2 regions of the Shewanella vaxholmensis genome follow, and region 1 is predicted to be linked to the other one. Evidence: riboswitches for the same ligand, from Rfam matches in the RefSeq annotation. Region 1 holds a riboswitch; the other holds the start of a gene.
The links. A riboswitch is a leader RNA that binds a small molecule or an ion and turns the genes downstream of it on or off. The one in region 1 is predicted to bind cyclic di-GMP.
Positions count from the first base shown of each region.

Region 2: linked by a shared signal. The riboswitch ahead of gbpA (N-acetylglucosamine-binding protein GbpA) and the one ahead of Q4Q46_RS04805 (glycosyl hydrolase family 18 protein) in region 1 are both predicted to bind cyclic di-GMP.

Region 1 covers NZ_JAUOEV010000003.1:251,000-254,820, reverse strand. The annotation lists gene Q4Q46_RS04810 (ROK family protein) at 1-773, shown strand, start outside; cyclic di-GMP riboswitch class I at 1,086-1,174, shown strand; gene Q4Q46_RS04805 (glycosyl hydrolase family 18 protein) at 1,287-3,821, shown strand, end outside.
Region 2 covers NZ_JAUOEV010000017.1:3,304-7,124, forward strand. The annotation lists gene Q4Q46_RS14610 (aromatic amino acid transport family protein) at 1-683, opposite strand, end outside; gene gbpA (N-acetylglucosamine-binding protein GbpA) at 1,249-2,694, opposite strand; cyclic di-GMP riboswitch class I at 2,817-2,916, opposite strand; gene Q4Q46_RS14620 (TMEM165/GDT1 family protein) at 3,328-3,821, shown strand, end outside.

The sequences.
Region 1 (3,821 bases):
CAATAGATGTGGGCGGTACGACAGCCCTGTTCGAACTTCAGCTCGCGGGACATACAGAACAATATAAAATTCCCACAGGCGAAGGTTTTAAAATTGAAGAGTTAAATAATCAAATCGCTGCGCTTGAATGCGATTACGACTTACAGCATTACCAATTAGCGATTGGCGTACCTGGACTGGTACAAAATAATCGTCTGGTTGCCTGTAAATCATTACCCGGGCTCAATGGCTTGAGCTTCGATACAGTTAAAACCCAAGGTGAGCTTAAGTTTATCTGCAACGATATGGATGCGGGTATGCAAGCCACGTGCGATGCCAAATATGCCTGTGAGTTGTTGGTCATGTGCGGTACTGGGATAGGGATGTCGATTGCGTTTAATGGGCAAGCCTTTACAGGTGCGACGGGGGTTGCAGGCGAGTTGGGGCATTGCCGCGTGATGACAGAATCAGGTGAATTTAGCTTAGAGCAACTCGCCAGTGGCGATTCTGTGCGCAGCCGTAACATCACCACTCAGGATGATTTATACCGTGCGGGCAGTTACCTTGGTATGGGGCTGGCGTGGACCGTGAATTTATTTAATCCCAATCGGATTTGGCTCGCGGGTAACATGATGAACAGTGCTCCTTACTACAAAGGCTGCCTCGAAAGCTTAAAGCAAATGGCATTGAGCGCGCCCTTAGCTGAGATGAAAATCAACCGCGTCGATGATATGGAAACCTTAGTGTGCCGAGGTTTATCTGTGATGCTCGCAAGGGATTATCCTCGCGCATAAGGATCATAGATGTTGTTCGCTTCTGGTTTTGAACTATTAGATTACAGTGGCTTAGTCCTAGCAATTTAAGCAGTATTAGCAGCATAAATAGTGAAATTGAGAACAGGACAGATGATGCCTTTGGCTTATCGTGTCCTGTTTTTTTATGGCTAAAATAGTCAGCAAATCATTAATTATCAAAGTAAATATTAGAAATAGTTGAACTGTATTTAATTGCTTTCTTATCAGACCACTACCTTAGTTGATAATATTTTGTTGCAATTTTATTGTGCTTACGTCTATGCTGATTATCGCAATGACAACGTTGTCATTGTGTGTAAAAGGCAAACCAGTTGAAAAACTGGGACGCAAAGCCTCCGGTCTAAGGGTTCGTCTGTACCTATGATAGCGGGGATACCACAGGTTTTTCTTCGTGCAATCGTTAATCGTTTTGCATGGTCTTAAGAGTGTTGTTTCCTGTCTACGCTTTGTTTGCCTTATTGATTCATATAAAAAATTCAATAGGGATATCTCATGTTCAAGACTCAAATTTCAACATCAGCCTTGCTGGTGGCCTCTGCACTGGCATCTACCGTGAGTGCCAATGCATTTGCCGCAGCGCCCGGTAAACCGACTATAGGTTGGGGCGAAACCAAGTTCGCGATTATCGAAGTGAATCAAGCCGCTACGGCTTACAATCAGTTGGTAACCATTAAAGATGCTGCCGATGTGTCAGTTAGCTGGAACCTCTGGAGTGGCGATGTGGGCAACAAAGCCCAAGTGCTGCTCAACGGTAATGTCGCTTGGGAAGGTCCCTCGGGCGCTTCTGGCACCGCTAACTTTAAGGTGAATAAAGGTGGCCGTTATCAGATGCAAGTGCAACTTTGTAACAGCGACGGTTGTACGGCAAGCGATGCCAAAGAAATCCTTGTAGCCGATACCGATGGCAGCCATTTAGTGCCACTCAATGCTCCGCTTAAAGAAAACAATCGTCCATACGCTAACAAGTCGGGAAAAGTGGTTGGCAGTTACTTTGTCGAGTGGGGTGTGTACGGCCGTAAGTTCCCAGTTGATAAGATCCCTGCACAGAACTTAACTCATATTTTATATGGCTTTACCCCTATTTGTGGTGGTGATGGCATTAACGATAGTTTGAAAGAAATCGACGGCAGTTTCCAAGCGTTGCAACGTGCCTGTAGCGGCCGTGAAGATTTTAAAGTCGCTATCCACGATCCTTGGGCGGCGGTCCAAATGCCACAGGCGGGCGTGAGTGACTACTCCGATCCCTACAAAGGTAACTTCGGCCAATTGATGGCGCTCAAGCAAGCCCACCCCGATCTAAAGATTTTGCCTTCGGTTGGTGGCTGGACGTTATCTGATCCCTTCTTTTTCTTTGGCGATAAAACTAAGCGCGATACCTTTGTCGCATCGGTGAAGGAATTCCTGCAAACGTGGAAATTTTTCGACGGCGTGGACATTGACTGGGAATTCCCCGGTGGCAGTGGTGCTAACCCCAATTTAGGTAATGCCAACGACGGTGAAACCTATGTGACCCTGATGCGTGAACTGCGCGTTATGCTTGATGAGTTAAGTGCTGAGACGGGTCGTACCTATGAACTCACATCGGCAATCAGTGCGGGTGATGACAAAATCGCTAAAGTCGACTACCAAGCTGCGCAGCAGTACATGGATTACATCTTCTTGATGAGTTACGACTTTAATGGCGGTTGGACAAACACTGAACTCGGTCATCAGACCAATCTTTATGAGGCGAGTTGGGATCCTGATACCCGCTACACCACTGACAAGGGCGTAAAAGCCCTGTTAACTCAAGGCGTAACCCCAGGGAAAATTGTGGTTGGTGCCGCTATGTACGGCCGCGGCTGGACAGGCGTGAATGGCTATACGGGCAATAACCCATTCACGGGGACAGCAACGGGCAAAGTGAAAGGCACATGGGAAGATGGCGTGGTGGATTATCGCCAGATAGTGAACGAGTACATGGGGAGTGGTTGGACTTACAGCTATGATGAAACGGCAGAAGCGGCATCAGTGTTTAAAGCATCGACGGGTGATTTAATCACTTTCGATGATGCGCGTTCCGTTAAAGCCAAGGGCCAATATGTGCTTGCCAATCAGTTAGGTGGTTTATTTGCATGGGAAATTGATGCCGATAACGGCGATATTCTTAATGCGATGCACGAAGGTTTAGGTCATGGCGAAGGGACAACACCACCAGTGAATAAAGCGCCGATTGCCAATGCGGGCGCGGATGTGAATGTCACTGGTCCAGCCGATGTGACGCTCAATGGTAGCGGATCGCGGGATCCTGAAAATGAGGCGCTGACGTATCTTTGGACGCAAGTGTCTGGCCCAACTATTGCCATCGCAAACGCCGATATGGTGAATGCGGCGATTCAATTGGGTGCAACGCAAACTGATATTGCCTATAGTTTTAGTCTCAAAGTGACTGATCCAGAAGGGCTATCTGCCACAGATTCAGTGACAGTGACTAACAAGGCAGATACTCCGAACCAAGCACCTGTGGTGAGTGTTGCAGCCACTGCAACAGTGGAGGCGGGTAAAACTGTCAGCATAGTGGCGAGTGCCTCTGATGCCGACGGTGATGCCTTAACTTACGCTTGGACTGTGCCCGCTGGCGTGTCGGCAACCGGACAAAATAGTGCCACCTTAGTGGTCACTGGGCCTAATGTCACCGAAGCGACCAGCTATGGTTTGAGCGTGCTGGTTTCCGATGGTGCCTTGGATGCGAGCGCATCGACGAATCTCACCGTGACGCCAAAAGTAATCGGTGGTGGTTGTGATGCAACCGATCCTAATGCCGGTAACTATCCTGCTTGGCAAACCAGTGTGGTGTACAACACGGGCGATACTGTGAGCCACAGTCAGTTGGTATGGAAAGCCAAGTACTGGACGCAGGGCAATACGCCATCTCGCACCGCTGATCAATGGCAGCTACTTAGCCAAGTTGCTCTCGGTTGGGATGCGGGTGTCGCCTATACTGGCGGGCAAACCACCAGCTATAACGGCCGTCAATGGAAGGCGAGT
Region 2 (3,821 bases), on a different contig from region 1:
TAACAAGCCAGTGGAATCGTCGAACCGATTAACAATACCTTGCGCAGTGAAACCGCATCACCATCCAGATAACGCACTAAAGTGGCAATACAAACGTGGAAACCAAAAGAAGTAAACACTACGGGAATCGCCGCCATCCAACTGCTGGTCATCGACTCGGCAATCGCGCCCGTTGCCATGCTGGCAATACTGACTTCAGGCAGGAGAAATAACACCACAACCACCAGCAGTAAAATCATTAACGAAAACAGCAAGCGGGACACTTTATCGACCCAAGCTACACCGAGCGCCGCAAATCCGCCGAGCACTAGGGTAAACAACAATACGGCGACTTGATTATCGAGCACGATATCGAACATGTTCTTCGCTTTAAGCACTAATAGCGATGACCCACCGGTGAGATAAGCCGCAGTCAAAGCAAATAATAAACTTAAGAAAGAAGCGCCTTGAATGATTTGACCTTTTTTACCCAGTAATTTACCCGTAATGGCATGCACGTTATCACCTACGCCAGTGCGTAAGTTAATTTCGAGCATCAGTAATGAGGTATAGGCAGATACGCCCCAAATAACGACGAGTAACACTAACGCCGGAATAATACCTAAAGCCGCGGTAGCTAAAGGTAAGGCTAACATACCTGCGCCAATGGCCGTCCCGGCAACGATGGCGATCGAGCCTAACATTTTTGAATTCACACAATAGTCCTGTTCAATGATTAATTATTATTTTATTTGAGTAAGATTTGAACCGATAAAGCCTTGCGTCTTAAATCGAAATAAGCAACACATCACTTAAAGCAGCTTCAAAAAGCATCCAATCGGATCTCATTCCTGCAGATCAATTGGCCCCAATAGCTTTTGAATATTTCAACCCAGTAGCCATTGAGGCTAACTAAATCGGTTGCATAAAAGTGGCATGACTTTCAATTGTGATAATCCTAATAACAACATAGGTAAAATAGATAGTTTGGGACATTAACAGAGCCAAACCCAGTGGGCAAGCCAGTTGTGAACAAAGATAAGTCGCGCACTGTACGGTAACAACTTAATAGCGCTGTGGTAAACGAAAACATACAAACCAACAAAATCGCTACCTTTGTTGGAAATACTTGGGGTTCAGCATTGTGGGGGAATCGAGGTCAAACGTATACTTGACTGTCGCGAGCGCGCTGAATATGGGCTTAAACATATTCGCTGTGTTTAAGCCCAATCACATCATGTTGAGAATCGATTAACTCAACATGTTAATTTACAGCTCAGTCCACGCCATAGTCCAAGAAGCGCCAACACCTGGCTCAAATCCTGTGGCAGAAGCCGACCACTGCATGCAATAGCCGCTATAGGGGAATGGCTTACATTGATACACTTTGCCATTTTTAGGCTGTAACACTGTGGTGCCCGCAACGTAACCTTTCACCCCTTCAGGGAAGACAAAATCCGCTTCCGGCGTTGGTGCTTGATCCTTTAAGAAGAGATCAAAGTTCTGCTGAATAACATCACCTTGTTTAGGCTCAGCTTTAACCTGCAAGTGATAATGCCCTGCTTTAGGCGCAACCACGTCTAACACTAAGCTCGCACTAGTATTATTAACGGTTTGGCTCACAAAACCCGCAGCCGTGCCATCGTGGCTAAACAAATACGCAGACACTAACATTTCAGCATTGCTGGTGACATCAAAACGAACCTGCGCCGCGCCGTCGATAATTTGATAATCGTCGGCAAGTGAAGTGACTTCTAAGCTGTTGCCCGGTGCGGGCGCCAGATCAAATCCCACTTCGACACGCTCAATACCTGAAGTCGTCGCAGTAAAAATGTCGTTTTTGCCATACACAGGCTCAATCACACCTGATGCATTTTTTTGTCCCGCTTTTAACTGAGACTGCTGGGCATTAATCGCGCTCGCTAATAGAAAAGGCCAATTTTGTTTATCACCTTGAGTCGCATCGCTAATAGTAATCACTGTTTGCTTAGCCGGTTGCTCACCATTGGCATCGAACACTCTGGTCATCACTTTATCGCCTGCCTTGAGATCGAGTGACGGATTGATGTCGCCCACATCGAGCCATTCACCCGGTACGACGGGACCCGAATCTAAGTTCACATCGATAGCATTGTAGAAACTGTTGGTGGTATCACCCACTTCCCACACGGCTAGAATCACTTGATAACCGCTGCGACCTTCTGGCACATAGCAGTCATGGGTCACTAACTTAGGTGGCTGCACCATGCCGCCATCGACCACGCAGAATGGCGCTAAGTCAAAGCTCGCGCGGCTTAAAGCTTGGTTTTGATTCCAATCTTGGCGAGTTAAATAATAACGCCAATTGCGGGTGACATGATTGGCAGTGAACTGCCAACTGAACTTATTCCAGCCCGCTTTAATATCTGTCTTTGACCAACGGCTGGGACTCTGTTCATCTAAAGGCGAGAAAGCACCATTACCCGCACTCGCCAGTTTGCCATCCGCAGGACCTGACTCAGGAAAACCCGATGGTCCTTCAACGCTTTGCGGTTCCCATTGCACCGCGCCACAGTTGGCATTGTTGCCGGTTTTACAGGCATAGGAGCGTGACTCTGGCGCCACAACATAACCGTGTGCCTGCGCAGAAATACTCACAAATGTATTTGCCGCCATCACTGCGGCGGCCAATAAACTCAATTTAGAAACAGGGGAAAAAACAGTAGGATTTGCCACTTTAATGCACTCCATTTGCACCCATCTTAGCCAGTATTGGCTTGGGCTTAGGTATAAAAGTGGTATTTGGGCAAACAACAGCATTAAACAGCAGTCGTTTATCTTTCACAGAAATCGAATTCTGCGGCAACTCCGCTATCTTAGTTCACTAAAAAATCCATTTACAACCTTAGACCGGAAGCTTTGCGTCCTAACTTTTCAATTAGTTTGCCAAATACGGTAGGTGTCATCGAATCACTACGAGTTAATAGTATGTAATCAAGTAGAAATGACCTGGCTAAATTAGCAACAAAAGACAACGCTGTCAAAAAATTAACCCATTTATATTCATATAATTACAGAATGTTGCGCGGTATTTTTCTGACGCCTGTCAAACATCCATTCGTGCCTACTGCGATAAACTCGTGCTTGAAACCGAATTTCACTTAGGTATAATGCCCACCTCGCTTCGGGGGAGTAGCTAACTGGATTTCGAGCCATCGTCATCTAGGGTGAACATCAACATACTTGGCCACACGCCATGGTGTTCACAGCAAATCATCGATTTGCCCAGCAAGACCTGAGCACAATGACTGCACCTAGGGGTGGACGGTTTATTGTGCTTATGTCTTAACCACCCCTAAAGGATCACACTTGGAAGCCCTACTTGCCTCAACCTTTACGGTTGCTATTGCCGAAATTGGCGATAAAACTCAATTGCTTGCACTTATTCTCGCCGCAAGATTTAAAAATAAAACCGCCATTATTTTAGGCATTTTTCTATCAACGTTATTCAACCATTTTGCCGCCGCTTGGATTGGTCAATGGGCGATTAACTGGGTCAGCCCAGATCTTGCCCGCTATTTAGTGGCTGCGTCCTTCTTCGCGATAGCCCTTTGGGTGTTAATCCCAGATAAAGTCGATGCCGAAGAGAGCCGTTTCTATAAAATGGGCCCCTTCCTCGCCACCTTCATCCTGTTTTTCATCGCCGAGATGGGGGATAAAACGCAAATCGCAACGGTAGTGTTAGCCGCAAAATACGATTCATTAACTATGGTGGTTGCAGGCACAACCTTAGGTATGCTGCTTGCCAACGTACCTGTGGTGATCGCAGGCCATTTCAGCGCCGAAAAATTACCTATGTTGTG